Regions from separate parts of the Rhizobium sp. BK212 genome, predicted to be linked through region 1. Evidence: riboswitches for the same ligand, from Rfam matches in the RefSeq annotation. Region 1 holds a riboswitch; the other holds the start of a gene.
The links. Region 1 has a riboswitch for FMN ahead of FHT79_RS06425 (6,7-dimethyl-8-ribityllumazine synthase). Riboswitches for the same ligand answer to the same signal wherever they lie in the genome.
Positions count from the first base shown of each region.

Region 1 (14,749 bases):
CTGGGCGGCCAAGCTCGGCGTGAACTTGCAGAGCTCGACGCTGAAGGACGACGAAACGGGAGAGCCGTTCCACGTCCAGCAGGCCGACCAGATCCGCGCCTATCGCGCGGCCTGGAAAGAAGCCGGCCACACACGCCAGCCGCGCGTCTCGGTCAGCCGCAGCATCTTCGCGCTGGTCGATGACCGCGACCGCGCCTATTTCGGCTACGGCAACGACGAGGGTGACAAGATCGGCTTCATCGACGAGAAGACCCGGGCGATCTTCGGCCGCAGCTATGCTGCCGAGCCTGACGCCCTGATCAAGCAGCTCGCCGAGGACGAGGCAATCGCCGAAGCCGACACGCTGCTGCTGACCGTCCCCAACCAGCTCGGCGTCGCCTACAACACCCATGTCATCGAAGCGATCCTCACCCATGTTGCCCCGGCGCTCGGCTGGCGCTGACGTTCAAACCCGCCTGTATCTCGTGCGGAATTCACGAGGACTGCAGCCCTCGCGTTCGTGAAAGACACGCGAAAAATAAAACGGGTCATCCAGGCCGATCATGGCAGCAACCGTTTCAATCTTCTCGTCGGTGGTTGCCAGTAGCTGTTTGGCGTGATCCATGCGCGCCCGAAGCTGAAATGCCTTGGGAGGCAGTCCCGTCTCGAGCGTGAACCGCCGGCGCAGCGTGGCCGGCGACATGTCGTGCTCGGCGGCGAAGGCAGCGAGATCCAACGGCTGCATCGCTCGCTGCCGCAGCGTTTCCACGATTGCGGCCATGTCGGGCCTTTCCTGTCGTCGATCGCCCGCGACACTTGCCGCCTGTCTGGCGGCTGAGATGACGATGCGATGCAGCATCAATGCCGCCGACGCTTGTCCGAGGTTGGTATCGTCAAGCAGATCGGTATGAAGCTTGGCGAAGAGCCGCGCGACGTCATCGAGATGATGCAAAGCGACGACCGGGTGCCGCTCGGCGATGAGCCTCAGCCGCACGAAGTCCCGCGTGAAGGACCCTTCGAAAAGCGCCCAGCGCTCGTCCCAGCCTGCTTCATCGGGGCCATAGGAATGGGCGCGGTTGGGAAACAGCCAGAAGAGGGCCGGCCCCGCCAAGCTCAAGCGGCCGCTGGCGGCGGTTTCCAGCCAGCCCTGCCCGCGCTCCACCAGCACGACGGCGAAACTCGGCAGTTTCCGATCCCTCACCGCATGATGGGCATGCTGCCGGCCACTGCCGGTGACCGCAAGTCCGCCGGCCGCGCCGAGCGGTGACCGATAGATGGCCTCGACGTCTTTCATGGTGAGCGAAAAGTCCAGCTATGATTTTCCTCTATGTCGGTTGTCCCAACAGATCAGCTAACGAATGGCGAGCCAACTCAAGCGATGGAAGGCTGAAATGTCAATTACCGCCAAAACGATGCAAGCCCGAAAGCCGGAATTTCCCCTTGCCGCCCACGGCAAGACCTTGCCTGCGGAGCGGACGGGCTGGCTCGCGCCGACCGATCCCGCCATCGGCGTCGACGCCATCCGCCGCCGCTACCAGGACGATGGTTATGTCTGGCTGAAACGCCTTCTGCCGCGGACCGATGTCCTCGATTTTCGCCGCTGGGTCCTCGAACGGCTTGCCGAAACCGGGCTGATCGAGCCCGGCAGCGATTTTTCGCTGGGCATCGCGTCTGCCGCCGGCTTCGACAGGAGCCTGGCGGACCGGCGCCTGATGTCGCTGGTCCGCTCTGCCGCCTATGAAGGCTTCTGCGCGCAGCCGCCGCTTGCCCGTTTCATGGACGATTTCCTGCAGGGCATCTCTTATCTGCACAAGCGCAAGATCATGCGTTTCGTTCAGCCGGGATCGCCAACGGCCACACCGGCTCACTATGATCTCGTCTATCTCCGCGGCGGCACCAGACGCCTGGTGACGGCCTGGATTCCGATCGGCGACATCCCCGCCGAGATGGGGGGCCTGGTCTACCTCGAAGGCTCGCACGCGCTGGGCATCAAGATGGAGGCCGAGTTCCGGGCCGCAAGCGGCGACCTTTCTCCGGAAGAGCGGATCAGCGCCTATAACCGCCACATGGCCGAAGGCGGCTGGGTCTCGAAGGATCTCCCTGATATGGCGGAGCGCTTCGATACTCGCTGGCTCGCCGCCGATTATGAGGCCGGTGATGTGGTGCTCCACTCGCCCTACATGATCCATGCCTCGACCACCAACCAGGACTGCAGCCGACGGCTGCGCCTCTCCACCGACATAAGATATCAGAATGTCGACGACGAGATCGACGTCCGATGGAACAACCATTGGAGTCTCGGCGACATGCTGTAGCGCGGTTCGACGGCCTCATTGGGCACAGCCCCGGCTCTGCCGGCGTATCATCCGGTATAGGCGACGGCGCTGCTGCGGAAAGGCGAGGCCAAAAACGCCCGTCAGCGTGGTCGCGGCGGCCGTTGTTGACCGGCAATCCGGTGTGATGGCCGCTATGGCAGGTTGATTGACGAACGGACGTCGACACAGAAGCGAAGCGCCCGGACCTTACTGCCGCGTCGGACGTTGATGCTGCGAACCTTGAATCTGTCGCATGACTGACCGAGGTATGCTGTAGCCGAACCGCTCGAGTGACCTGATGCCGCGTACGAACCTGAACGATATCCTGATCTTCATGGCAGTCGTCGATGCCGGAAGCTTTATCGCCGGCGGCCAGGCCATGGGCCTATCCCGTTCGGCGGCAGGAAAGGCCGTCATCCGCCTGGAAGACCGGCTTGGCGCGCGCCTGCTCAACCGTACGACGAGAACGCTGGGCCTGACCGATGAAGGCCGGATGTTTTACCAGCGCGGGCTGCAGATCCTCGCATCGGTCGACGAGGCGGAGGCGAGCGTGGCGGGGCAGAGCGGCACGCCGCAAGGTGTTCTCAGGCTCACCGTTCCCGATGCCTTGGGGCGGCTCGTCGTGCTGCCCTTGCTTGAAAAATATCTTCGGGCCTGGCCCGACATCCAGGTCGAAGTGAGCTTCACCGATCGCCCGGCCGACATCGTCGAAGAAGGCTCCGATCTGGCGATCCGGATCGACGCGACGGCGTCGGATACCCGCCTGGTCTCGCGCGTGATCGCCACCTATAAGGCACGGCTCTGCGCGTCGCCGTCCTACCTGACTGAGCGCGGGGAACCGCGCAATATCGACGACCTCGCGGCCCACGATTGCCTGATCTTCGCCAGCCGCCATCAAAGGCAGGGCTGGCGCTTTCGCGGCGAAGGCGGCTCCTGGGTCAAGGCGCAGGGCCGCAGTCGCCTGAGGCTCGACAGCGGAGAGGCGATCCGTGACGCCGCGCTCGCGGGGCTGGGCATCGCGCTGCTTCCCGATTTTGTCGTCGCCGACGATCTTACCGCCGGTCGCCTCCGGCAGATCCTGCCCGACCTCGAAACCGACGACGCAAAAATCGTTACGCTCTATCCCGACAAACGCCTGCTGGAACCGCGTGTCCGCCGCTTCATCGATCTGATGGTCGAGGAGCTTGGGGGCCGGGTACGCGACCATGACGCTAGCTCTCGGTGAGAGGCTTGTCGAAGCCGCGGAAACTTTTCAGCGCCAGAGGAAAGAGGGTTGCGGCGAGATAGGCGAACCCGGTGAGCGAGAGCGCTGCGGCAAGGCCGATCATGCTGATCAGGGCGCCGCCGAAGAGGCCTCCGAACGGGATGAGGGCAAAGCAAAGGGCGGCGTTCATTGCGGTGACGCGGCCGATCAGCGGCTTGGGGATGCGCTCGAAGATCACCGCCGACAGGATCGGATTGAGGAAGCCCGAGGCAAATCCAGCGATTGCCAAAGTGAGAAAAATAATGGGGAGCGGCGCGTCCAGCGCAAGAACGAGAAAACGCGGAAATCCGGTCAGCAGGAAGGCCACCGTATAGACCATCAGGCGCGGCATCCGCTCACCGATCGCAGCGGCAATCGCCGCGCCGGCGATCGAAGCGCCGGTGAAGGCCGCAAACATCGCCCCCAGCAATTCCGGGCCATGGCCCGAACTCTGCGTCCAGACGGGCAGCAGCACCGCCCCATAGGCCTGGTCCAGCAGATTGGTGGTCGCCACCATGATGACGATGCCGACGAGCACCGCATCGCCGCGCAGAAAGCACCAGCCTTCCCTGAGATCGCCGAGATAGGAGGACATTCCGCCCGGCCGAGTCTCGGGCGTGCCTCGCGGCGCGGGCATGCATTGCAGCCTTGGCATGCGTTGCAGCCTGGGCATACTTTTCAGCCCGGGGATGCCTACCCCCACAATCACCGCGGCGGCGGCGAAGGTGACGGCATTGACGAGCAGCGCCTGGCCCGGGCCGATCAGGCTGATCAACGCACCGGCGCCGGCCGCACCTACCGTTGAGGCCAGCCGCTCGATGGCGCCAACGACACCGGTCACCCGCTCGAGCGGCACGGCCGCCAATTCGGCGATATCAGGCACCATCGCTTGCTTGGCGGCATCGGACGGACCGCGCAGCACACCCATGGCAAAAACGATCGGTAGCAGTACCTGCATACCAAGCAGCCCGAGCCGGTCGAGCAGCGGCACCAGCATCACCACGGCCACCGAGGCGGCGTCGCAGACGACAGCGATGCGCTTCGCGCCGACGCGGTCGATCAGCGGCCCACTGAGCGCCTTGGCGGCGACATAGGGCAGCATTTCCATCATCGCCGTCAGCCCCGTTAGAACCGGGTTGCCCGTAGCGACCAGCACCAACCAGGGAATGGCGATGGTCGACAGCCGTGTGCCGGAAAGCGAAAGCGTCTCGGCGGCGGCAAGCGCCAGGAAAGGCCCACCCCTTCTCATGACCCGCCATCCTCCTCGCTATGCGGGAGCCGGCCCGGATAGGGAAAGGCGTGTAGCATGATCGAGAAAGGCACCATGCCCGGAGCGGTCGCCTCGCCCAAAGGCGGAGCCACCCGCATTGCTTCGAGGATGATGTCGGTCAGCTGCCTGGTCAGGACCTCGGCCTGTTCCGCCGTCATCGGGATGATGACGTCGTTGGCAGCGCTCGCCTTGCGCCATTCCGCCGGCAGTTCGGCATACTCCTCCAGCGCCTGCTGCATCTGGCCGACCTGCAGGGAGAGTACCGCCTGGTTGAAGGCGAGGTCGAGGTCAAGCGCTTCGCCCTCGGCCTCGCTTGCCGGCACCGAGGTGAGTTCGTGGCTGGCGCGCCACCAGCGGTCGCGCCGCGAAGCATGCGGCGCTTCCTCGATGAAGCCGTATTGGGCGAGCTGGCGCAGGTGATAGCTGGTCGCGCCGCTGTTCAGCCCAAGCCGCGCTGCAAGCTGTGTCGCCGTGGCAGGCCCGTCGATCCGCAGCATGCCGAGCATGCGCAGCCGAACCGGATGCGCCAGCGCCTTCAAGGCGGTCGGATCCGGCACGACGCGACTGACGGTGCGCGGTGCGGTGACGGATTGAGCAGGCTGTGGGCGCGGTTTTTTCATGCGCGAAGCCTATTATTGCAAAGACATCTTTGCAAAGCTTTCTTTGCAATAATAGATGCCTTGCGCGTGGCTCAATCCGTCGGCAGCGTGAACACCGCACAAGGGTCGGCAATGCCCCGCAAGGTATGCTCTCCCAGCGGCATCAGCGCGGTCGTCGTATTCGCTGCCACGGCACCCGAGATCAGCACGCTTCGGCCGAGCGGCTTGCACAGCCCCTCCAATCGACTGACCAGATTGACGGCGGGGCCGATGGCGGTGAAGTCCAGCCGGTCGGCCGCGCCGATATTGCCCCACAGGATCTCGCCGAAATGCAGCGCCGCGCCGAAGGGCAGCGGCGCCAGCCCCTGCGCCTGCCGCAGTTGGTCGAGATGGGCCATGCCCGCCCGGCTGGCGGCGACCGCGCGAAGGGCGGCCTCGCAGGCTTCGCGATCCCCTTGGGCTGCATCGCCTTCGCCCGACGCAACAGTGACCGGAAAGATCGCCAGCACGCCGTCGCCGATAAACTTCAGCACCTCGCCGCCGAACGCATGCACTGCGCCGGCGACGCGGTCGAACCAGGCATCCAGCGCTGATATCATCACGTGAGGTTCGGTTACCTCGGAGAGCGCGGTGAAGTCGCGCAGATCGGCGCAGAGAAGCGCCGCGCGGATGGTCTCGCCGGTGCCGCGGGCAAGCGCGCCGGCCTGCACCCGGGCGGCACTGCGCCGGCCGAGATAGGCTTCGAGCAGCGCGGCCCGCGCCTCCCGCGCCGCCAAAGCGGCGAGCGGCGCTGCGGCAAAACGCGCGACCTCGCAGAGCAGGCTGGCCTCGGCCGGAGCGAATGCACCGCCCCCTGCCCCGTCGGCAATCCCCGCCCAGCCGAGTAGCGGGCTGTCCGATGCCTGTTTGTCCCGCGGCGACCCGATCCTTGCCTCCCATACCGGCCCCAACCCGGCGAGCCACTCGCGCCCGGCCTCACTTTGCGGAGCCGCGGCGAAGGCCAATGCCTCGATGACGGCGCCGGTCTCGGCCCGCCACAGCCAGGTGCGCCGCGCGATGATCGGATGCGGCACCGAAAGCGTCAGCGCCCCGCCGGAAAGCGGCAGGCCATCGGCCAGCAACCGTCGCCCGAGCTCGGCCAGAAACCGTTCGGGACCAGGCGAGGCCCCGGCCTCGTCAACCAGCCAGGCAAGGGGAGACGGCAGATCCATCGCTCAACATCGCATGCCGACGTGGACGTCCGCAAGGATATCGCCGGGGTGATCGTGGAGACGTTTTTCAGCGACCCAGTCCGACGCCTGTAAAAGGCGTCCGCGTCGCCTGTCGAAAACCGTCCAGCGCGGTGGAAAACAAGAAATAAACACTTTAAACTTGCGCGACTTTGATTCCATTATAGGATCGTTCGTCATCGTGTGATTGAGGGGTACGATGGGCACGATATTCTGGCCGAAAGATCCGCTGGATGGGGATGACATGACGCTGCTGACGTCGATCCTCCGGCGATGGTGCGAAAGATATCAGGTCGAGCTGACGGCGGAGGAGAGCAGCCGTAAGGCGAAGGAACTCGTCGAATGGTTCGAATTCGGCGTCAAGGATCCTGTCGAGCTTGAAGAACTGATCGACGGCAAGTACTGGCTCGTCAGCAGTATTTGACCATATCGGACAAATGCAGAGAACGCTGCCTGTCAGCGTCGGCGAAGCCGTTTCATCAGAAAAGGCCGGGCGAAAATCGCTCCGGCCTTCGTCCATCTCGATCTCATGCATGTCGCCCAAAAGTGCGCAGCGGTTTTGGGACAACGACATGCATAAATCAAAGACTTAAAGCGCGTCGCATGATTCCGGTTTGACGCGACGCGCTTTAAGCGAGACGTTTAGTCATCATCCCGCCAACGACGGTCGCGATCCCAGCGCCTCTCATGGCGCCAGCGCGGGCCATCCCAATCCCGGTGACGCCGCTCCCAGCCCCAGCGGGGCGGACCACCGTAGAAAGCGACCGGCGGCGGACGGCGCCAGTTTCGCCGGCATTCGCCCCAGCGGGTCAGGTGCCAGCCGCGACCGCAGGCATAGTCGACCTTCGTCACATTGCTCTGCACATTGATTGTTCCAATCGGCATCGCCTCAGCTGTACCGATCGAGAGGCTGCCGGCAAGCAAGGCAGCCGCGATAGAAAGTGCCTTCATCGAGAACTCCATTTCAATCCAGCCGCAATCACTTTAGGATCGCCAAATTGAACTGGAGATGAACTGCGCGTTCATGTTTGCGGGAGCAAAAGAAGCGCTTTCGGACAGCCGATCGCAGCGCCGGCCGGCAGTATTCCCCGATGCGGCAAACGCTTCCGGGCACCCTGCTGCCGGCGCAAAACCGTTCATGTCCTGCCGTAAAAAGGATCGGGACCCGGATCACGCCCGGCGGCAACATCGGTCAGCCGTCCGAGATAGTGGGCCCAGCCTTCCTCATGGCCGGCGCATTGGTCGGCGCTGGGCAGGCCGCTATGGGTGAGCCGCAGCAGCGTTCCGCCGCCCTGCTCGATGAGGTCGATCTCGACCAGGCTCGATCCCGGCGGCACCACTTCGCTGCCGTCCCAGCCGAAACTGTAGGCAAGGCGATGAACCGGTACCACCTCGCGAAACGAGCCGCGCGCAAAGCGGGCGCCGGTGACATTGACGAGATAGAGCCCGCCCGGTTGCGGCTCGACCTGCGCCTCCGTTCCCATCCAGCGCAGGATCTTCTCCGGATCGGTCATCAGCGCGAACACCGCAGCCGGCGGCGCCGCGATATGCGCCTCGCGGTGAACGACGAAAGATTCTGGCATCACTCCCTCCCATGGTGGCTGTCGCCTGCCCCGCCTCGGGCGAAGACGGCGTATCCTGTTCCGTCATGTTGTTCCGACGTGGATGTCCTCACCCGAGCATGTAGGCGCAAGCCCATCCTCAGCAAGAGGCATCGGCTGTTCGCCATCGACGGAGAAACGAAACCGCCACTTTGCGAGCCTTGATCCGCATCGACAGATTCATCGATCACGAAAGCATTTCCGACCTATTGCCAGCCCGCCGCCTTCCCCCTATTGTCGCCGCCGTTCTCAGGGCGGGGTGAAAGTCCCTACCGGCGGTATGCAGTTTCGATTGCGAGCCCGCGAGCGCCTTCTTAGGAAGGGTCAGCAGATCAGGTGAGATGCCTGAGCCGACGGTCATAGTCCGGATGAAAGAGAACGTACGTTCCTGCCGCCCTTGCGGCTGTCGGGAACGTTCGTGATCGCCTTGGGTGATGTGTCTGTTCGCCAAAGGAGATTACCATGACACCCACCCGCTACGCCTTCGTCAAAGCCAGCTGGCACGCCGACATCGTCGACCGCGCCCTTGATGGCTTCTATCAGCTCGTTCCGGCCGAGCAGGTCGATGTGTTCGATGTTCCCGGCGCATTCGAGATGCCGCTGCTGTCGCGCGATCTCGCCGCAACCGGGCGCTATGGCGCCGTCATTGCCGCCGCCTTCGTCGTCGACGGCGGCATTTACCGCCACGAATTCGTCGCGCAGGCCGTCGTCGATGGGCTGATGCGCGCCGGCATGGATACCGGCGTGCCGGTGCTGTCGGTTTCGCTGACGCCGCATCAGTATCAGGAAACCGAACACCACAAGCAGATCTACCGTGCGCACTTCATCGAAAAAGGGCGCGAGGCAGCAAAGGCAGCCCTGACGATCGGCAAAACCCGCGCAGCTCTCGCCGCGTAGTGGGATCCATCTTCCCGAACGCGGCTCGATGAGCCGCAACACAAGAGCGAAGACGGCGGGAACAAACCCGCCGCCTCACCGGATCGACTGACCTTGCCACCCCGCGGGTCGGAAACGACACGTCCGCGGATCGGAGCAACAGGCCTTGTGTCGCAGCGGAATCCGCCAATACCGGCCAAATCCGACAGAATAATTGATTCGACGGCCCGACCGCGCTGTGGTCCACTGACCGCTGACATGTATCGCCATTCTTAACGCATCCCAACCCCATGGAGCTGAAGATGAGCAATGCACTGCGCAGCGAAACCCCCATGCAAACCCCAAAATCACAGCCTGTCGACACCAAGCTCGAGGTGGTCGTCATCCCCGTTTCCGATGTCGACCGCGCCAAACGTTTTTACGACGGCTTGGGTTGGCGGCTCGACGCCGACTTTGCCAATGACGCCGATTTCCGTGTGATCCAGTTTACCCCGCCCGGCTCCGGCTGCGCGATCATCTTCGGCAAGAATGTCACTGCCGCAGCCCCGGGTTCCGCCCAGGGACTCTACCTGATCGTCTCCGACATCGAGGCTGCCCGTCGCGATCTGATGGCCCGCGGCGTCGAGGTCAGCGACGTGTTTCATGACGCTGCCGGCGTCTATGCCGGCAAGGACGAGCCCTATCTGTTCGGGCGGCTGCGCATCGCCGGCCGCGATCCCGAACATCGCAGCTACCGCTCCTTCGCCTCGTTCAAGGATCCGGACGGCAACGGCTGGCTGTTCCAGGAAGTCACCACGCGGCTGCCCGGACGCATCGACGCCGACGAAACGAAATTCACGACTTCCACCGAGCTTGCGGCAGCACTGCGCCGCGCGGCAACCGCCCACGGCGAACACGAGAAGCGAAACGGCGGCAAGCACGACGAAGGCTGGCCGGACTGGTACGCCGAATACATGGTCAGCGAACAGGCCGGCAAGCAGTTGCCGCTATAGGCACGGGCTCCAGCGTCATCGCAGACGGCAACATCGTTTGACAAGCGTCTCGGCACGCACCGCGCCGAGACGTTTTATCGTGTCTTTGCCTTCCTCGTAGCGGCTCTCGGTTCAGACACCCTCGCCGCCTCGTCAGCCGACCTCAGCCGCCATACCACATCCGCCGCAGCAGGTGATCGCCGCGAACGAGTTGGTGATAGAGCGCAGCGCCGGCATGGAAGACCAGCAGGCCGACAAGCAGCAAGGCGCCTAACCCATGCGGGCCACGCGGCGGATAGGCAGTGAAATCAGGCAGCATGGCGCCGGGTGCCCCGAAGACGGCGGGGGCGGCACCGCTGAGAATCATCATCCCGGTGCCGCTGGCGACCATGCCGAGAATGAAGACGTAAAAGGCGACGTGGACAAAGCGCGCGAGGCGCGCCTGCCACCGAGGCGATGCCTTTACCGGCGCAGGCTTGCGATCGAAACGCCACCACCAGACAAGGCGAAGAGCCGTGAGAAGCAGGACGATGATCGCCACCGGAATGTGGAAGCGCAACAGCCCAGCCTTGGTCGCCGCGTCCACGGCGTTGGCGGCCCGAAAACCGGAACCAAGCAACGCCAGGATCAGAACTGCGCTCAGCCAGTGGATCGAGACCGCTATTGCGCCATAGCGATCAGGCCTGCTCTTCAACATCTCCATTCCCTTCCAGTTTGCTGCGCAGCGCCTTCATGACGGCATGCGTGGTTTTGAGATCCTCGACCTGAAGCCCTTCCGAGAGCATGTCGACCCACGGTGCCTGCAGGTGCATGGCGGTTTCATATGCCTGTTTTCCCTTGTCCGTCAGCACGACGAGCTGTGCCCGCCGGTGATGCGGATTGGGCTGGAACGCCAGAAGCCCTTCCTTGTCCAGATCGTTGACGATGCGCTGGACGTTCTGGCGGTTGGCCCCCATGTCGCGCGCCAGCCACGCGACCGGCTGCGGCCGGCCTGCCGTGGCCACAGTGCCGAGGACATGCCAGCGGGCGCTCGTCAGACCGAGCCCCTCGACGAGCTTGTCGCCCGCGTTGATCATTCGGTTGTTGAGCCGGAAGAGATCCAGAATGAGGTCGGTCAAGGCCGTTCCGGTCGGGCTTCGCTGAGGTTCTCGCATTTGTCACCATGTACCTATATTGACATTATGATGTCAAAGGAAATATGTATCCTTATCACCAGATTGACATCATGTAACCAATTCAGATGGAGCCGACCATGTCGCTCATGCGTCCGATGGACCCCGCCTTCCCGATCGATCGTCAAATCGCGCTCGATGCTTCCGCGATCGTCCTCATCAATATCTTCACGCTCGACAAGGCCGACGAGCAGGCCTTCCTTGAAGCCTGGCAGGCCGATGCGGCCTTCATGAAACGCCAGCCGGGCTTCATCTCGACCCAGCTTCACCGGGCTATCGGCGAAAGTCCTGCCTATCTCAACTATGCCGTCTGGGAATCGACCGCCGACTTCAGGGCGGCATTCTCGCATCCGGAGTTCAGGGCAAAGCTCTCCTCCTACCCGTCCTCGGCCGTTGCCTCCCCGCACCTCTTCCAGAAGGTCGCCGTGCCGGGCATCTGCGTCGCCTAGGAAGCCCGTTCCCTGAGAGCGGGCACATGGATCTTCGCGGTCCGGTCCCTCGACTCCGCGCCAGAAGGTCTCATTGAGATGTGGAAGACATCTGCGACATTATCCAATCGGAAAATGCGAGCATGGCTGCCGTTGGCGGCCTTGATTGAAGTCGGGTCAGCCAATAGCTCCCCAATGATATCGTCGTGGGAAAGGGTTGGTTTAGAGCCCCTGACGACAGGTGCCTGGAAAACATCGACGGCGGCGCCAGAGCGATTCCCAGTCCTTGCAGCGCCGCCTCCGTCATGGCGACGGAAGAGTCGAAAACGATGCCTGCGTTGACCTGCGCCGCCGGAGGAACATCCGCTGCCGCGAACCAGGTGCTCCACTCGTCGGCCCTGTAACTGCGCAAAAGCGTCGCCTCGAGCAGGTCTGCGGGCGACCTTAAACGCTCCGCCAATTTGGGGGTGCAGAGTGGAGAGAGCGGAGCGTCGAACAGACGCGAGGCTTCCGTGCCGTGCCAGGAACCGCTGCCGAAGCGAATGGCGAGATCCAGTCCCTCAGCGGCCATGTCGACGCGATTATTGTTTGTCGAAATGCGCACGTCGATGAAAGGATGACGCTGTTGAAAATCCGGAAGCCTCGGCAATAACCAGCCGACAGCAAAGGTTCCGACGACGCCCAAAAACAGCAATTCCCGAACTTGACCGGCTTCAATCCTGTCCAGCGTGATTGCCATTTGATCGAAGGAAGTGGTCAACGTCGGCAAAAGAGCTTCACCTTCTGCGGTGATTTTCAAGCCCCTCGGAAGGCGCTGGAAAAGGGCAACGCCCAATCGCTTCTCCAGGCTTTTGACCTGCTGGCTGACAGCGGCCTGGGTAACACAAAGCTCGATCGCGGCGCGGGTGAAGCTGAGATGTCTCGCCGAAGCTTCAAAGGCCCTCAAGCCATTCAAAGGAAGGAATTGCCGAACCATTTTAGCCCTAGATTTTCTTGTGTTTCCTCCGAGATATCATCGTTTGCCGCCACAAAACAGTGCCGTTAAACGCCATGCTCATGCGCCCTTTGGCGCTGAGAAAGCTGCTTCCAGAGGATGAAAAAATGAAGTGTGACTGGCTAGGAATTCTATCGGCCGCATTGGTCTCGACATGCGTTTCTACAAGTGGCTTTGCGGCCGACGAGATGAAGCTCAAAGCCATCTCGGACGCTGCGATCAAACCGGTCATGGACAAATACGGCATCCCCGGCATGGCCGTTGCCATCACCGTCGACGGCGAGAACCACATCTTCAATTACGGTGTCGCCTCGAAGGACACCGGCAGGCCGGTCACTGCGACCACGATGTTCGAACTGGGATCGATCAGCAAAACATTTACGGTGACCCTGACATCCTACGCGGAAGCGATCGGCCGACTTTCGCTGTCGGATCAGGTCAGCAAATATCTTCCGTCGATGAAGGGAAAGCCTTTCGGCGAAGTCGCGCTGATGAATTTGGCCACGCATACGGCTGGTGGGTTTCCGCTGCAGGTTCCCGATGACATCAAAACCGAAAAACAACTGATCGACTATTTTAAAACCTGGCGCCCCTCATACGAGGCTGGGACCCATCGAACTTACGCCAATCCAAGCATTGGAATGCTTGGATATATAACGGCGAAAAGCATGGATGAGGGTTTCGTCGCTTTGATGGAAGGCAAATTGTTTCCCTCCCTTGGATTGAAAAGCACGTTCATCGATGTGCCGAAATCGCGAATGGCGGACTATGCCCAAGGCTACAAGCGGAACGGCGATCCCGCCCGGATGACGTCGGCATCTCTTTCATCGGAAGCCTATGGTGTCAAATCGACAGCAAGCGACATGATCCGGTTCGTCGACGCGAACATGGGCCTGGTCAAGCTGGACGAGACGTTCCAGCGGGCGATCACGAATACGCATCGGGAATACTTCGATGTCGGCGCGATGACCCAAGACCTTATTTGGGAGCAGTATTCCTATCCCACCACGCTGACGACGTTGATGGACAACAATTCCAGCGCGATGCTGAAGACCATTCCCGTCAAGCAACTGACGCCTGCAACGGAGCCGCGCGACGATCAATGGATCAACAAAACCGGCTCGACGAATGGTTTCGGCGCCTATGTGGCCTTCATCCCGAAAGAGCGGGTTGGCATCGTCATCCTGGCCAACAAAAACTATCCCAACGAGGATCGCGTCTCTGCCGCTTACCGAATACTGACTGATATAATTTCGGCGCCCTGACCCGGTAGAGCATGATGCCGAAAAGTGGGCGCGGTTTTCGGACGACATCATGCTCTAACTATGTAATTCAGAACAGGATGATTTTAGGCCGACCCGGCCTAAAGTCATCCTGTTCCGGCATCAGCGGTCGAACATGTCCCGCCATTGCTTCTCACCGATCAGGCAGTCGGCACCCGTCTCGGCGCCGGCTGTTTTCTGCACCGTCGCCGGCGGGGAAAGGCCGCTGATCTCCAGCACCAGCTTGCGGCGCACGGCAACGGTAAAATCCTCGATCTTGCGGACCGGCAGCACGAAGGCGCCGGGCCCGCCGATCACGCAGTCCGCATAATATTTGTCGAGCCCGTTGGGCGCATCGGAAGGTCGCAGCATGATGGCCAGGCCGTTGATGATCATGCCGGCTTCCACCGCCTTGTCGCGGGCGGGGCTGACGGGATTGCCGGAATTGTTCGGCCCGTCGCCGGAGACATCGATCACCTGTCGTCTGGACTGAAAGGGACTGGAAACGATCATGCTGGCGCCCTGGGCGATCGCGGTGGAGATCGATGTGCGCCGCTGCGTGGCAATCGGGCGGGCTTCGAGCTTGTCGGCAAAAGCGATCGCATCCTCTTCCGTCTCGATCACCTGCCAGTCGATCACCGAATCCTCGACGACATAACCGGCCCATTCGAAATAGCTGATGGCGATGCGGCCGGTCAGCCCGCCCTTCACCGCGTCGATGAATTCCTTGTGCTTGAGCGCTTCGACATAACCCTCGCGCTGGATGCCGATCTCCTCGAAATCCATCGACCGCGAGGTGTCGACGGCGAG
Region 1 is NZ_JACIFS010000002.1:276,437-291,185, forward strand. Features, by position in the region: gene FHT79_RS06375 (LLM class flavin-dependent oxidoreductase) at 1-442, shown strand, start outside; gene FHT79_RS06380 (AraC family transcriptional regulator) at 446-1,273, opposite strand; gene FHT79_RS06385 (phytanoyl-CoA dioxygenase family protein) at 1,371-2,294, shown strand; gene FHT79_RS06390 (LysR family transcriptional regulator) at 2,593-3,519, shown strand; gene FHT79_RS06395 (MFS transporter) at 3,506-4,786, opposite strand; gene FHT79_RS06400 (helix-turn-helix domain-containing protein) at 4,783-5,427, opposite strand; gene FHT79_RS06405 (adenylate/guanylate cyclase domain-containing protein) at 5,499-6,617, opposite strand; gene FHT79_RS06410 (hypothetical protein) at 6,835-7,059, shown strand; gene FHT79_RS06415 (hypothetical protein) at 7,278-7,586, opposite strand; gene FHT79_RS06420 (SRPBCC domain-containing protein) at 7,772-8,218, opposite strand; FMN riboswitch at 8,478-8,620, shown strand; gene FHT79_RS06425 (6,7-dimethyl-8-ribityllumazine synthase) at 8,699-9,133, shown strand; gene FHT79_RS06430 (VOC family protein) at 9,415-10,104, shown strand; gene FHT79_RS06435 (cytochrome b/b6 domain-containing protein) at 10,247-10,780, opposite strand; gene FHT79_RS06440 (MarR family winged helix-turn-helix transcriptional regulator) at 10,761-11,237, opposite strand; gene FHT79_RS06445 (antibiotic biosynthesis monooxygenase family protein) at 11,336-11,704, shown strand; gene FHT79_RS06450 (LysR family transcriptional regulator) at 11,775-12,659, opposite strand; gene ampC (class C beta-lactamase) at 12,785-13,942, shown strand; gene FHT79_RS06460 (DUF1194 domain-containing protein) at 14,063-14,749, opposite strand, start outside.

Region 2 (14,749 bases), on a different contig from region 1:
GAAGTGGTGCGCGGTTCGGCCCGTCCGCTTTACATCTATGCCGATCGTCAGGAAGAAAAGGCCAACGCTTCGGCGTGATCTTGCTGCTTTCCTATGATTATTTTGGGGGCTTGCCATCGGCAGGCCCCTTTCTATTTGAAAAACCATGCGAGGCGCTGTTAGTATTTTGCCGGTGGGAACCGGAATTGCCTTTGCCGATGTTGCGCAAAGGGGAGTGCTTGGCAATGATGCGGTGATTCCGTAAGCCTATTGTTGGCGTTTGTATTTTAGCCGGGTCGGAAGTGGTAAGCGCCGGTCCAGCCACGCGCTTCATAGTGTTGGCGTTCCGTTGTAACAAAGCCGTCACATCCGGGGAACGCGGGCGTTAGCGTGGCTTGAAAAGCGTAGTCAGAACCTCCACTTGTAGCAACAAGTGAGAGTGCCGGCCGGTCCCAAGCGGCCGTGCAGAGAGCCCGGTAACGGGACGATGGAAAGGACATAAAATGACGAAGAAAACGTCTGTAGCGAGCAGCACTGCCTACCCTGTTCTGCCCCTGCGCGACATCGTGGTTTTCCCGCATATGATCGTGCCGCTGTTCGTCGGACGGGAAAAGTCGATCCGTGCGCTCGAAGAGGTCATGGGTTCCGACAAGCAGATCATGCTGGTGACGCAGATCAACGCCAGTGACGACGATCCGGATCCGTCCGCGATCCACAATGTCGGCACCGTGGCGAACGTGTTGCAGCTCCTGAAGCTGCCCGACGGCACCGTCAAGGTTCTGGTTGAAGGCCGCGCCCGCGCCGAGATCGACACCTATACCAGCCGCGAGGATTTCTATGAGGCGCTCGGCCATGTGCTCGAGGAGCCGCATGACGATCCGGTCGAACTGGAAGCCTTGTCGCGTTCGGTCGTCTCCGAATTCGAGAGCTATGTGAAGCTCAACAAGAAGATTTCGCCCGAAGTGGTCGGCGCCGCCAGCCAGATCGACGACTATTCCAAGCTCGCCGATACGGTCGCCTCGCATCTGTCGATCAAGATCACCGAGAAGCAGGAGATGCTGGAGACGACCAGCGTCAAACAGCGCCTCGAAAAAGCTCTCGGCTTCATGGAAGGCGAGATCTCGGTCCTGCAGGTCGAAAAGCGTATCCGCTCGCGCGTCAAGCGCCAGATGGAGAAGACCCAGCGCGAATATTATCTCAACGAGCAGATGAAGGCGATCCAGAAGGAGCTCGGCGACGGCGAGGAAGGCCGCGACGAGATGAGCGAACTGGAAGAGCGCATCTCCAAGACCAAGCTGTCCAAGGAAGCCCGTGAAAAGGCCGATGCGGAACTGAAGAAGCTGCGCCAGATGAGCCCGATGTCGGCGGAAGCCACCGTCGTGCGCAATTATCTGGACTGGCTGCTCGGCATTCCGTGGGGCAAGAAGTCGAAGATCAAGGCCGATCTCAACAATGCCGAGAAGATCCTCGAAGCCGATCACTTCGGTCTCGACAAGGTCAAGGAGCGCATCGTCGAATATCTGGCCGTGCAGGCCCGCGCCACCAAGATCAAGGGCCCGATCCTTTGCCTCGTCGGCCCTCCGGGCGTCGGCAAGACCTCGCTCGCCCAGTCGATCGCCAAGGCGACCGGCCGTGAGTATGTCCGCATGGCGCTTGGCGGCGTTCGCGACGAAGCCGAAATCCGCGGTCACCGCCGCACTTATATCGGCTCGATGCCCGGCAAGGTCATTCAGTCGATGAAGAAGGCGAAGAAGTCCAACCCGCTCTTCCTGCTCGACGAGATCGACAAGATGGGCATGGACTTCCGCGGTGACCCGTCCTCGGCTCTGCTCGAAGTGCTCGATCCGGCGCAGAACTCGACCTTCATGGACCACTACCTGGAAGTCGAATACGACCTGTCGGACGTGATGTTCATCACGACGGCGAATACGCTGAACATTCCGGCACCCCTGATGGACCGCATGGAAATCATCCGTATCGCCGGCTACACCGAGGATGAAAAGCGCGAGATCGCCAAGCGGCACCTCCTGCCGAAGGCCATCAAGGAACATGCGTTGCAGCCGGAGGAATTCTCGGTCAGCGACGATGCCCTGATGGCGATCAGCCAGCAGTACACCCGCGAAGCCGGTGTCCGCAGCTTCGAACGCGAATTGATGAAGCTCGCCCGCAAGGCGGTCACCGAGATCATCAAGGGCAAGACGAAGTCCGTTCACGTGACGGCCGCCAACATCTCCGACTATCTGGGCGTCCCGCGCTTCCGCCATGGCGAAGCCGAGGGCGAGGATCAGGTCGGCGTCGTGACCGGTCTTGCCTGGACGGAGGTCGGCGGCGAGCTGCTGACCATCGAAGGTGTGATGATGCCGGGCAAGGGCCGCATGACGGTCACCGGCAATCTGAAGGACGTCATGAAGGAATCGATCTCGGCAGCGGCCTCCTATGTCCGCTCGCGCGCCGTCGATTTCGGCATCGAGCCGCCGCGCTTCGACAAGAGCGACATCCACGTGCACGTGCCGGAAGGCGCGACACCGAAGGACGGCCCCTCGGCCGGCGTCGCCATGGCAACCGCGATCGTCTCGATCATGACCGGTATCCCGGTGAGCAGGCATGTGGCCATGACCGGTGAAATCACCCTTCGCGGCCGTGTGCTGCCGATCGGCGGTCTCAAGGAAAAGCTGCTCGCAGCGCTTCGCGGCGGCATCAAGAAGGTGCTGATTCCGGAGGAAAACGCCAAGGACCTGGCGGAGATTCCGGATAACGTGAAGAACAACATGGAGATCATCCCGGTATCCCGCATGGGCGAGGTGATCAAGCATGCGCTGATCCGGCGGCCGGAGCCGATCGAATGGGACGGCACGGTGGAAACGCCCGTCATCGCAACGGTCGAAGGCCTCGATGAGACGGGCGCAACCATAGCGCATTGAGTGGCCTGTGCCACATTTATGCCCCATTGGGACAAAACAGACAAAAAGGCTGGCGGAAACGCCAGCCTTTTTTGTGAAAACGTCATGTAGACGCTTGCTTTTCCTTGATTTGCAGGGCTTTTGGGTTTCCGGCGGGCCTGATGAAACCTATTCTGCGCCTAGCTTACATTTGAGTCGTTTCATACCATTTAGAAAGGGGTGGAAACATGAACAAGAATGAACTCGTGTCCGCAGTAGCCGAAAAGGCAGGACTGACGAAGTCTGACGCGGCTTCCGCTGTTGACGCGGTTTTCGACGTTGTCCAGGCTGAACTCAAGAACAAGGGCGACATCCGCCTCGCGGGTTTCGGCAGCTTCACCGTTTCTCATCGCGCTGCAACGAAGGGCCGTAACCCGTCCACGGGCGCTGAAGTCGACATTCCGGCTCGCAACGTGCCGAAATTCACGCCCGGCAAGGGCCTGAAGGACGCCGTCAACGGCTGATCTGAGATTATCCGCCAACCGGAAACGAGACCGGTTGTGCAGGATTTGAGAGGGGTTCGGCTTTGCCGGACCCTTTTTGCTTTTGGCAGCCCTCTTGCCTTTTTGCTTTGGCTGACCTTGCTGTCGCGCGGGCTTTAATTTACGACATTTCTGTTCTCAGGGCGGGGTGAAACTCCCCACCGGCGGTAAGGGTCTCGACTCAAGCCCGCGAGCGCCTTCTCTCGCGTCGAAGCGGGGAGGGGTCAGCAGATCCGGTGCGATTCCGGAGCCGACGGTTAAAGTCCGGATGGAAGAGAATGAGTGTCGGCTGTGCGAAGGGCAGAGGTCTGCCCGTGTCGCTTGGTCGTGGCTCATGCGTCCTGATTTATGTTGGTCCCTGGTTTCGGATGAAAGACATGAATCAGACTTCCCTAGCCGCAGAGCCGTCTCGCGCCGTCATCGGCGCCCTCTGGATGGTCCTTGCCGGCATTGCTTTTTCGCTTCTCAACGTCGTCACCCAATGGCTGACGATGAAGCTTGCCTTCCCCTCGGCCTCGGCCGCCTTCTGGCAATATGGCTTCGCCTTCCTGTTTTCGCTGCCCTTCCTGCGTAGGCTCGGTCTTGCGGCGATGCGCACGCGCTATCCCTGGCGTCACCTAGCGCGCGTGGTACTTGCCGCGCTCGGCGTCGAGGCCTGGGTCGCCGGCCTTGCTTCGGTGCCGATCTGGCAGGCGATCGCACTGGTGATGACTTCGCCCTTCTTCATCATTATGGGCGCCCGGCTTTTCCTTGGCGAGCGCGTCGGCCCGGCCCGCTGGGCCGCGACCGCAGCCGGTTTCACCGGAGCGATGATCATCCTGCAGCCATGGTCGGACGGCTTTGGCTGGGCGGCTCTCCTGCCCGTGCTCTCGGCGCTATTGTGGGGCGCCTCGTCGCTGATCACCAAGAGCCTGACGGGCATCGAACGGCCGGAGACGATCACCGTCTGGCTGCTCGTGCTGCTGACGCCGATCAATGGCGGGCTGGCGCTCGCGGCGGGTTTTGCCGTGCCGACCGGGGCGACCCTTGCCCTGTTCCTGCTGGCGGGGCTTTTGACCGCGGCAGCCCAGTATTTCCTCACTCTTGCCTATGCCGCGGCCGATGCCGCCTATGTCCAGCCTTTCGACGATCTGAAGCTGCCGCTGAACGTGCTGGCCGGTTGGCTGTTCTTCGGCTATGCGCCGGCGGGCTACCTTTGGCTGGGGGCGGCTCTGATCCTCTCCGCATCGCTCTTCATCATGCGAAACGAGATGCGCAGGGAGCGCAAACCCGCCTGAGATGATCAGCTACAAAATGCCGCCTCTGTCATGCCTCTGTCATGCCGCTCCCGCAGAAAACTCATGTTTCGAATATTCGACACATGGGGGATTTCATGACCATTTCATCGCGCAAGGCAGCGCTTGCTGCCGTGCTTCTCGCATCCGTCGCCTTTCCGGCCGCGGCCGAACCAGTTTTCAACCGCATCGCTTCCTTCCCGGTCGCCCAGAACCTGCCTGATGACAAGGACAAGCTGTCGGTCAGCTCCGCCGAAATCATCACTGCGACCGACGACGGCAACACGCTGATCTATAGCGACAGCCCGCTCGGCGCGATCGGCTTCATCGACATCACCGACGCCAAGGCTCCGAAAGCCGGCGGCGCTGTCATGATGGACGGTGAGCCGACCTCGGTCACCTCGAGCGCCGGCAAGGCGCTCGTCGCCGTCAACACCTCCGAAAGCAAGGCAAAGCCCTCGGGGCGTCTCGCGATCGTCGATGTCGCGACCAGGAAGATCGAGAGCACTTGCGATCTCGGCGGCCAGCCGGATTCGATCGCCCTCAACAAGGACAAGACGCTCGGCGCCATCGCCATCGAAAACGAGCGTGACGAAGAGGTCAATGACGGCAAGATCCCGCAGATGCCGGCCGGCGACCTCGTCGTCTTCCAGCTCAGGAACGGCGCCGTCGATTGCGGCACCATCAAGCATGTGGCGCTGACCGGCCTTGCCGGCGTCGCCCCGGAGGACCCGGAGCCGGAATTCGTCGCCTTCAACGGGTTGAACGAGATCGCGCTGACGCTGCAGGAAAACAACGAGATCGTCATCATCGACGCCAATACGGCCGCGGTGAAGACGCATTTCTCCGCCGGCAGCGTCGATCTGACCGGCATCGACACCAAGCGTGACGGCGCCCTGAAATTTTCAGGCGAATCCAAGGGCGTGCTGCGCGAGCCCGACGCCGTGAAGTGGCTCGACGACAACCGCCTCGTCGTCGCCAATGAAGGCGACTACCAGGGCGGCTCGCGTGGTTTCACCATCTTCGACAAGACCGGCAAGCTTCTCTACGAATCGGGCGCATCCTTCGAACGCGCTGTCGCCCATATCGGCCACTATCCGGAAAGCCGGTCGGGATCGAAGGGCGTCGAGCCCGAAGGTCTCGAAGCCGCCAAGTTCGGCGACGAGCAATATTTCTTCCTGCTCGCCGAACGCGCCTCGGTTGCCGGCGTCTACAAGGACACCGGGGCCGATCCTGAACTCGTCCAGCTGCTCCCGTCCGGCATTTCGCCGGAAGGCGCGATCGCCATTCCTGCGCGCAATCTGCTTGCGACCGCCAACGAGCTCGATCTCGGCAAGGACGGCGGGGCGCGCTCGCATGTGATGATCTATGAGCGCTCGGAAGGCGAAAAGGCCTATCCGCAGATCGTATCCGCCGACAAGGACGGCAATCCGATCGGCTTTGCGGCCCTTTCGGGTCTTGCTGCCGTTCCGGGCAAGCCGGGCATGCTCTATGCCGTCAGCGACAGCGTTCTCGGCTCGCAGCCGACGATCTACACGATCGATGCCAGCAAGAAGCCGGCCGTCATCACCGAGGCCCTTGTCGTCAGGCGTGACGGCGCTCCGGCCCAGAAGCTCGACATCGAAGGCATCGCGGCTGCCGCCGACGGCTCCTTCTGGCTCGCCTCGGAAGGCTACAGTGAACGTCTCGTTCCGCACGCCCTCTATAACGTCAATGCCAAGGGCGACATCAAGGCCGAGATCGCCCTGCCGAAGGAGCTTGCCGCCAACGAAATCCGCTACGGCTTCGAAGGCGTGACCATTGTCGGCACCGGTGACGATACGACACTCTGGATGGCGGTGCAGCGCGAGTGGGGTGACGACGAGAAGGGCTTCGTCAAGCTCGTCTCCTACAATCCGAAGAGGAAGGAATGGGGCGCCGTGCGCTATCCGCTCGACAAGACGGAAAGCGGCTGGGTCGGCCTGTCGGAAATCTCGGCCCAGGGCGACAGCGTCTACATCATCGAGCGCGACAACCTCGTCGGCGATGCCGCCAGGCTGAAGAAGCTCTACAAGGTCGCGATATCGGAGCTGAAGCCCGCCAAGCTTGGCGGTGCACTGCCGGTCGTCAAGAAGACCGAAGCACACGACTTCCTCGGTGAACTCAAGACCGCGACCAACGGCTATGTGCTCGACAAGCTCGAAGGCTTCACCTTCGACGCCTCGGGCAAACCCTACGCGGTCACCGACAATGACGGCGTCAGCGACTCCTCCGGCGAGACACTGTTCTTCCCGGTCGATCTCGTCGGCACCAACTGAGTGGTCATAGGCGGAAGAAAACAAGAGGCCGGGCGAAAGCCCGGCCTTTGTCCTGTTACGTATCGTACAAAAGGCGCGCGAGGAGCAGAGAGGTCACGGCATATCCTCTTCTCCCCTCGGGGAAAGGTGCCGGCAGGCGGATGCGGCGGCGCCAAGCCCACGTAAAAATTGCAGCTGTGCTCGTATTCCTCGCTGCCCTTGCTCCAAAGGTCGCCCCACGCTCCGTCATCCTCGGGCTTGACCCGAGGATCTACGTTGGCCTCCATCAGGGGCGGGCATGGATCCCAGGCTCAAGGCCTGGGATGACGGAGGTTGGGGGCCTGTTTCTGCCAAACTCGACGTCCGCACAGCGGATGATGCATCACGCTTTCTGATCCAACGTGATGCCGTGTGGCCCCTTCATCCGCCCTACGGGCACCTTTGCCTGGGTTGAGCCACCGGTCTCAACCCGTCCTTCGGACCCCCGCTGGGGAGAAGAGGGAATCGAGAGGTTGCGGCTACTCCCCTTCGCCCGGCAAGTGGGCGTCCCGCCCAGTCCTGACAAAGAATCAGCACTCCGCCCCTACCAGCGCTGATGCACATGCGGCGCGATCAGCCGCTCGTAGATCTCGCGGGTTGCGGCCATGATGTCGGCCGAAAGCGGGGCAAGGTCGGCGGCGGCGGCGTTGGCTCTGGCTTGCTCGGCATTGCGGGCGCCGGGGATGACGACGGTGACGGCTTCAGCCATCAGGATCCAGCGGAGCGCGAAGGCGGCCATCGTGGCGCCTGCGGGCACCAGCTTGCGCACCTCTTCCACCGCCTGCAGGCCGACCTCGAAGGGCACGCCGGCGAAGGTCTCGCCGACATCGAAGGCCTCGCCGTGACGATTGAAATTACGGTGGTCGTCGCTGGCAAAGTGCGTGTCTCGGGTGATCTTGCCGGAGAGGAGACCGCTTGCGAGCGGCACGCGGGCGATGATCGCCACGTTCTTGCGGCGCGCCTCTTGGAAGAACAGGTGGTCGGGGCGCTGGCGGAAGATGTTGTAGATGATCTGGATGCTGACGACGCCGGGATATTCGATCGCCTTCAACCCGTCCTCGACCTTTTCGACGCTGACGCCGTAACCCTTGATCTTGCCGGCCTTCTGCAGCGCGTCCAGGCTCTCGAAGACCTCCGGTTGGTAAAGCACCTCGCGCGGCGGGCAGTGCAGTTGCACGAGGTCGAGGCTGTCGACCACGAGGTTCTTGAGGCTGCGATCGATGAAGCCTTCGAGATTGGCCGTGGTGTAGCCTTCGGCGACATGCGGGTTGAGGCGGCGGCCGGCCTTGGTGGCGACCATCGGGCGGGCGCCGCCGCGCGTCTTCAGCACGTCGGCGATGATTTTTTCCGAGCGGCCGTCGCCGTAGACATCAGCCGTATCGATGAATGTCATGCCGGCATCGAGTGCGGCATTCAGGGCGGCGCGTCCGTCCGCCTCGCTGATATCGCCCCAGGAGCCGCCGATCTGCCAGGCGCCGAAGCCGACATTGGTGACGGTGAAGGGCATGCGGCCAAAAGCATGGTGTTTCATGAAAAATCCTCCCTACTGCATGTCGCCTGAAACTGTGTAGGGATAACGACATGCATAAAAACAAAGAGCCAAGGCGCGTCGCATGAAGCAAGCGCGATGCGATGCGCTTTGGTGATGAAAGACATTGGAATTATCAGTCGGGCGACTTTGCGGCAATTGTCGATCCGGCTTTGATTGGCCGCCTCGATGAAATATCGTTCCGCCACAAGGCTTCAACCGCAATGAATGGAAAAGGAAAGATCATGGAGATCAAACCCGCCGGCTCTCGCCCCTCGACGAAGCCACCGGCCGACTATTTCACCGGCGCCGTCCGCCAGGATCCGCTGATGGAAGCGCCGGCACCGGCCCGGGCGAGGGCGGTCTCCGTCACCTTCGAACCCGGCGCCCGCACGGCCTGGCATACGCATCCGCTCGGCCAGACACTGATCGTCACATCAGGCAAGGGCCTCGCCCAGAGCTGGGGCGGGGACATCCGCGAAATCCGCCCAGGCGATACCGTCTGGTTCGCACCTGATGAAAAACATTGGCACGGTGCCGCCCCGGATACGGCGATGACGCATATCGCCGTGCACGAGGCGCTGGACGGCAGCCATGTCGACTGGATGGAAAAGGTCAGCGACGAGCAATATTCCGGCAAAGTGTGAGCGGATCAGAGCCGTTTCAGGCAATAGGAAAAATGCGCGTGCGATTCGACCGTCAGGAACTCGAATTGCCAGCCGTAATCCTTGCAGAACTTGGTGACCGCCTCGACGACGCCATAGACGATCGGTTTGACCGTATTGCCGGTGCAGAAATCATGCCCGGCAATGCGCCCCGTCCGCTTCACCTTCTTGTCGCAGAGCAGCAGTTCCTGCCAGGTGAGGTCGAAGGAATGGTCGGTATCGATATAGGCCCAGTCGAGGAAATCGTCCTCGAACTCGGCAAGCTTCTCCAGCGACGTGCCTTGCATCAGGTGCAGCCGGCCGGCCGCGATCTCGGCCGCGAAATTCGTGTGGATCGCGTCTAACCCGGAGCTGTAGCGATCCATCGACCAGGGATCGATGAGGTAGAGCTGCGCCGGCCGGTTCTTTTCCAGGATCTCTGCCGTATATTCGCCGAAGGCTGCGCCCACTTCGACGCCGATGCCGCCGTTCGGGATGCGATAGAGCAATTCGCCGCGGTCCGGCAGCAGCCGGGCGTTTTCCATGTGATGGGCGCTGAGCGGCGTGCGCGGCATGCTCGCCCGGAGCGCCTGCCTTTCTTCACGTGTCTTCATCTCTGATCTCGGGATTGCGGGCGACTGACGGCCCTGATGCGGTTTGACGGGAAGGTAGGAGCGACTGGTGCCGATGACAACCGCATGACGGGAATTTGCTTCTTTTCGACAAACCGCTAAGTTCCATCTGTGAACTGACGAAAAAGCCTCGGGAGGAGCGATTTCATGAGACGCATGTGGCCTGAAGAATTCAACGCCATCATCAGCGGAGCTGAGGAGGTGATGTTGGAAACACCAGCCGAGGCCGGCGAAGCGCCGCTGCAGCGCAAGGCGCTGAAGGCGCGAATCACCATGCAGGATTATGAGCGGATCTGGCCGCTCGCCGAGATGCGCTTCCGGCTTGGCGAAAGGGATGGCAAGGCCATCACCCTGATCACCACCAATCCCCATTACCATGCCTGGCACCCGAAGGACGGCGGCAGCGTCGATTCCGTGTCGGACAGCGGCCGCCATTACAAGACGGACTATCTCGTCGTGCACTTCCTGCTCGACGATGTGAAGGAAACATCTCCCGCCTGAGGCTCAGGCCCGGTGCGGCCGGAAGCCGCACCGGCGTCCCGTGAAAGTCAAGTTGATCCCGACGTTGATGACAACGGCGGCGATATCGCTAAGCTTGCGCGCAACATATCCTTTAGAAATTGGAGGTTCCCGTGACGGGCAACGTGCTGGATATCCCGGTCAAGACTGTGGATGGTCGCGAGACCACGCTCAACGAATACAAGGGCAGGGTGCTCCTGGTCGTCAATGTCGCCTCGAAATGCGGGCTCACGCCGCAATATGAGGGGCTGGAAAAGCTCTATGGGGAAAAGCGCGAGCGCGGCTTCGTCATCGCCGCCTTCCCCGCCAACGACTTCAAGGGCCAGGAACCCGGCACCGACGCCGAGATCCTCGACTTCTGCACCAGCACCTATGACGTTACCTTCCCGATCTTCTCGAAGATCTCAGTCAAGGGCGAGGCGCAGCACCCGCTTTACCGGCAACTGACCAAGTCGGGCGTGAAGACCACGGGCGACGGGCCGATGCGCGAGCGCCTGAAATCCCACGGCATGACAGGCGGCGACGAGGACGACATCCTCTGGAACTTCGAAAAATTCCTGATCGGCCGCGACGGCAGAGTCGCCGCCCGTTTCGCACCTGACGTGACCGCAGATGATTCGCGGCTGGTTTCGGCGGTGGATAAGGAATTGGCGAAGAAATGAAGGCCCTCGGGCGACACCAGTGGCGTCTGGACTCTCAGATAGTCTTCAGATTCCAAGCACGGTCACAAGCGGGGGCGTAAAGTCCTTGTAGCCCAGTCTCGGCCAGTCACACCTTCTGTCGAATCGCGTTTTTGGTTCGTGGCGCTGGCATTTCGGATTCGTCTTGAAGGCGTATCCGGGCAGGCTGACATAGATGGCACTTGGCGTACAAAGGGCAATCGCGATGCACAGCGTCAATGCGGAGCATAGGGTCCTCATGACAGACCTCCAGACGTCGTAAGCCTTCAAGCGCGGAGACTTTCCGGGCGGCGAATTCTCCCACTTTTGCAGGTCTCCATCCATTCGCCCAATAGGAAGTGGCGCGAAGGCGGGGAGTAGCCCGTTTTGTGGAGCGCTGCGGGGATGGCGTATCTGAAGCTGCCGGGCGTAACGCCTTGGTGCGCGGGAACGTCTTGCCGAATGCCGCTTCGAGAACGCAGACCTACCCGCACTCGGCCACGGTCGCAGTCACTCCAGCCAGAAGCGGGCAGAGATTTTGATAGCATGAGGTTGATATAGGACTGATCGTCGCTTCGCCTTACGTCGCTCTAATGGTGGACGATTCGCGGCTGGTTTCGACGGTGGACCAAGAACGGGCGAAGCGATGAAATGGTGGCGGTGAGTGCCCGCCAGACGGAAGGCGTACCCATCACCCCAATCACCCAGTCACTTCTGCGTCAGAGAAAATGAGAAGGCGCATCGGGCGCCGCTCATAAATGAAACGCGGTTCTGGAAAAACGAAAACCTATATTCATCGCCACTTTGACCGCTGTCTCTAAAAGATGCGGGGAATCGGCTGATTTTGCTGAAGACGCCGCGCTGGCTGGCTTTCATGATTTCCAGGCTGCAGGCCGAATTGTCGGCATCGACCGAAAAAACAATCGGCAGATCCGACTGCATTCTCAGGAGATATGTTCTGGCTTCGCGGCCCGGAGTTTCTCCCGACGTCGTCATCGTCTGGTCTCCGGCAGACAGGAACACCTCTTGCGCGGGCTCCTTGGCAATGCACGGCGGCGCAGCCACGCTGGCGAGAAGCAGCGCGGAGGTGATGGCAACGGTTTTCATGAGGTGTCTCCTGACGAAACACCTTGCGCAGATCGCGAGCGCATTAGCGAGCGAATTCGGAATCCCGAATCGGATGGACAAGCAGCGGGAAAGTTTGGAAATGGTGGGCGATGAGAGACTCGAACTCCCGACATCCTCGGTGTAAACGAGGCGCTCTACCAACTGAGCTAATCGCCCATCGCAAACGAAGCCGGATCGGCCTGCCGCGTTGGTGGCCGTGATCTATGCGGATCGCGGCAAAACCGCAAGAGTGTTTGTGAAGATTTTTTGATTTTTTTGGTGGTGCTTCCGTGTCTGGCCCCGTGTCTGGCAATGCCGCTTAGGTTCGGCTCGGCTGTGGAAAAGTGAGGGGAGGGTGGCGAGCATCTCCGTTTCGAAGGCGCTGCGTCTGCGCCTGAGTATCGCTGCGGAACACGGAAGTGCCGGCTTTTGTTCGTCTGGCACCCAACCCGCCGAAACATTTCACAGACTGTCATGGTTTTGTCTCCAAACCTGCTTGACACTAAAAGACGAACCCCGTAGTTAGCCGCTCATCGAAACGGGCAGCCGTTTTGGTGAGGGTGCGAAGGCATCCGGACTGCTTGAAATGAATTGCGGGTGTAGCTCAGTTGGTTAGAGTGCCGGCCTGTCACGCCGGAGGTCGCGGGTTCGAGCCCCGTCACTCGCGCCATTTCAAGTCTTTGTAAAACGCAAATGTGATTTGTCGTTTGTCCGGTTTTCTTCAGCCTCGCGGCCGCCAATGGCCGATCATATGCGCGGGTGTAGCTCAGTCGGTTAGAGTGCCGGCCTGTCACGCCGGAGGTCGCGGGTTCGAGCCCCGTCACTCGCGCCATTTTCTTCCGAAAGCCATGCAGTTTCCAATGGTCAGACATGCAGCTTCAGGCAGCTTGCGTGGATTTGTCGCGACATCGTTGCATCTGCTTGATAATGTCCGCGCGCGACGCGTCGAATTGCCTCTGTAAATCTCTTGCGCCGGGGCGTCGGCTGCGCTAACCACGGCTTGTTGCAACGCACGTTCGCTTGCCGGGCATTTGCCCAAATGCGCGCCTGGCGCCTCCGGCAAGCAGGGATGAACATGATGACTGAACTGCTCAGTTCTTATATTCCGATCGCTATCTTCATCGCTATCGCGCTCGTTATCGGCCTGGCGCTGCTCATTGCGCCGTTCGCCGTGGCTTTCAAAGCGCCTGATTCGGAAAAGCTCTCGGCTTACGAATGCGGCTTCAACGCGTTCGACGACGCCCGCATGAAGTTCGACATCCGCTTCTACCTCGTATCGATCCTCTTCATCATCTTCGACCTCGAAGTCGCCTTCCTCTTCCCCTGGGCCGTTTCCTTCGGCGCCATCGGCTGGTTCGGCTTCTGGTCCATGATGGTCTTCCTTCTCGTGCTGACCATCGGCTTTATCTATGAATGGAAGAAGGGAGCCCTGGAATGGGAGTAGCCCCTGTGAGCAATCAGCCCCTCGTTGCCCAGCAGCCGAAGGGGATCATCGATCCCTCGACCGGCAAGCCGATCGGCAGCAACGACGCCTTTTTCGGCGAGATCAACAATGAGCTCGCCGACAAGGGTTTCCTTGTCACCTCGACCGACGAGCTGATCAACTGGGCCCGCACCGGCTCGCTGATGTGGATGACCTTCGGTCTGGCCTGCTGCGCCGTCGAAATGATGCAGCTGTCGATGCCGCGCTACGACGTCGAGCGCTTCGGCTTTGCGCCACGCGCCTCGCCGCGCCAGTCCGACGTGATGATCGTCGCCGGCACGCTGACCAACAAGATGGCGCCGGCGCTGCGCAAGGTCTATGACCAGATGCCCGAGCCGCGCTACGTCATCTCGATGGGCTCCTGCGCCAATGGCGGCGGCTATTATCACTATTCCTATTCGGTAGTGCGCGGTTGCGACCGCATCGTGCCGATCGACATCTACGTGCCGGGCTGTCCCCCCACGGCGGAGGCGCTGCTTTACGGCGTGCTTCTGCTGCAGAAGAAGATCCGGCGTACCGGCACGATCGAACGCTAAGGGTTAAGGACAAGGCAATATGAGTGAAGCCCTGACTGAGCTTGCGTCCTACCTTGGTGAAGCGCGCGGCAACCTGATCGCCGCATCGCAGACGAAGTATGGCGAGCTGACGGTGACGACGACGGGTGAAAACCTGGTCGCGCTGCTGACCTTTTTGCGCGACGACGCCAAATGCGGTTTCGTCAACCTGATCGATATTTGCGGCGTCGACTGGCCGCAGCGCGAGCTGCGTTTCGATGTCGTCTATCATCTGCTGTCGCCGAAGAAGAACCTGCGCATCCGCGTCAAGGTCGCGACCGACGAAGATACGCCGGTTCCCTCGGCCTGCGCCGTCTATCCCGGCGCCGACTGGTTCGAGCGCGAGACCTGGGATATGTACGGCGTGCTCTTCACCGGCCATCCGGACCTGCGCCGCATCCTCACCGATTACGGTTTCGAAGGCCACCCGCTGCGCAAGGACTTCCCGACGACAGGTTTCGTCGAGGTCCGTTACGACGACGCCGCGAAACGCGTCGTGTACGAGCCGGTCGAGTTGAAGCAGGAATTCCGCAACTTCGACTTCATGTCGCCATGGGAAGGCACCGACTATGTGCTGCCCGGTGATGAAAAAGCGAAGCAATAAATTAAAGGCGGCTGGCGGCTTTCGCCGCCA
Region 2 is NZ_JACIFS010000006.1:269,556-284,304, forward strand. Features, by position in the region: gene clpX (ATP-dependent Clp protease ATP-binding subunit ClpX) at 1-78, shown strand, start outside; gene lon (endopeptidase La) at 483-2,900, shown strand; gene hupB (DNA-binding protein HupB) at 3,107-3,382, shown strand; FMN riboswitch at 3,531-3,684, shown strand; gene FHT79_RS20710 (DMT family transporter) at 3,778-4,677, shown strand; gene FHT79_RS20715 (esterase-like activity of phytase family protein) at 4,773-6,971, shown strand; gene FHT79_RS20720 (aldo/keto reductase) at 7,534-8,520, opposite strand; gene FHT79_RS20725 (cupin domain-containing protein) at 8,763-9,164, shown strand; gene FHT79_RS20730 (class I SAM-dependent methyltransferase) at 9,170-9,775, opposite strand; gene FHT79_RS20735 (hypothetical protein) at 9,941-10,294, shown strand; gene FHT79_RS20740 (glutathione peroxidase) at 10,426-10,974, shown strand; gene FHT79_RS32515 (hypothetical protein) at 11,020-11,232, opposite strand; gene FHT79_RS20745 (hypothetical protein) at 11,680-12,078, opposite strand; tRNA gene FHT79_RS20750 (tRNA-Val) at 12,180-12,255, opposite strand; tRNA gene FHT79_RS20755 (tRNA-Asp) at 12,672-12,748, shown strand; tRNA gene FHT79_RS20760 (tRNA-Asp) at 12,834-12,910, shown strand; gene FHT79_RS20765 (NADH-quinone oxidoreductase subunit A) at 13,157-13,522, shown strand; gene FHT79_RS20770 (NADH-quinone oxidoreductase subunit B) at 13,513-14,097, shown strand; gene FHT79_RS20775 (NADH-quinone oxidoreductase subunit C) at 14,117-14,719, shown strand.
Region 2: linked by a shared signal. The riboswitch ahead of FHT79_RS20710 (DMT family transporter) and the one ahead of FHT79_RS06425 (6,7-dimethyl-8-ribityllumazine synthase) in region 1 are both predicted to bind FMN.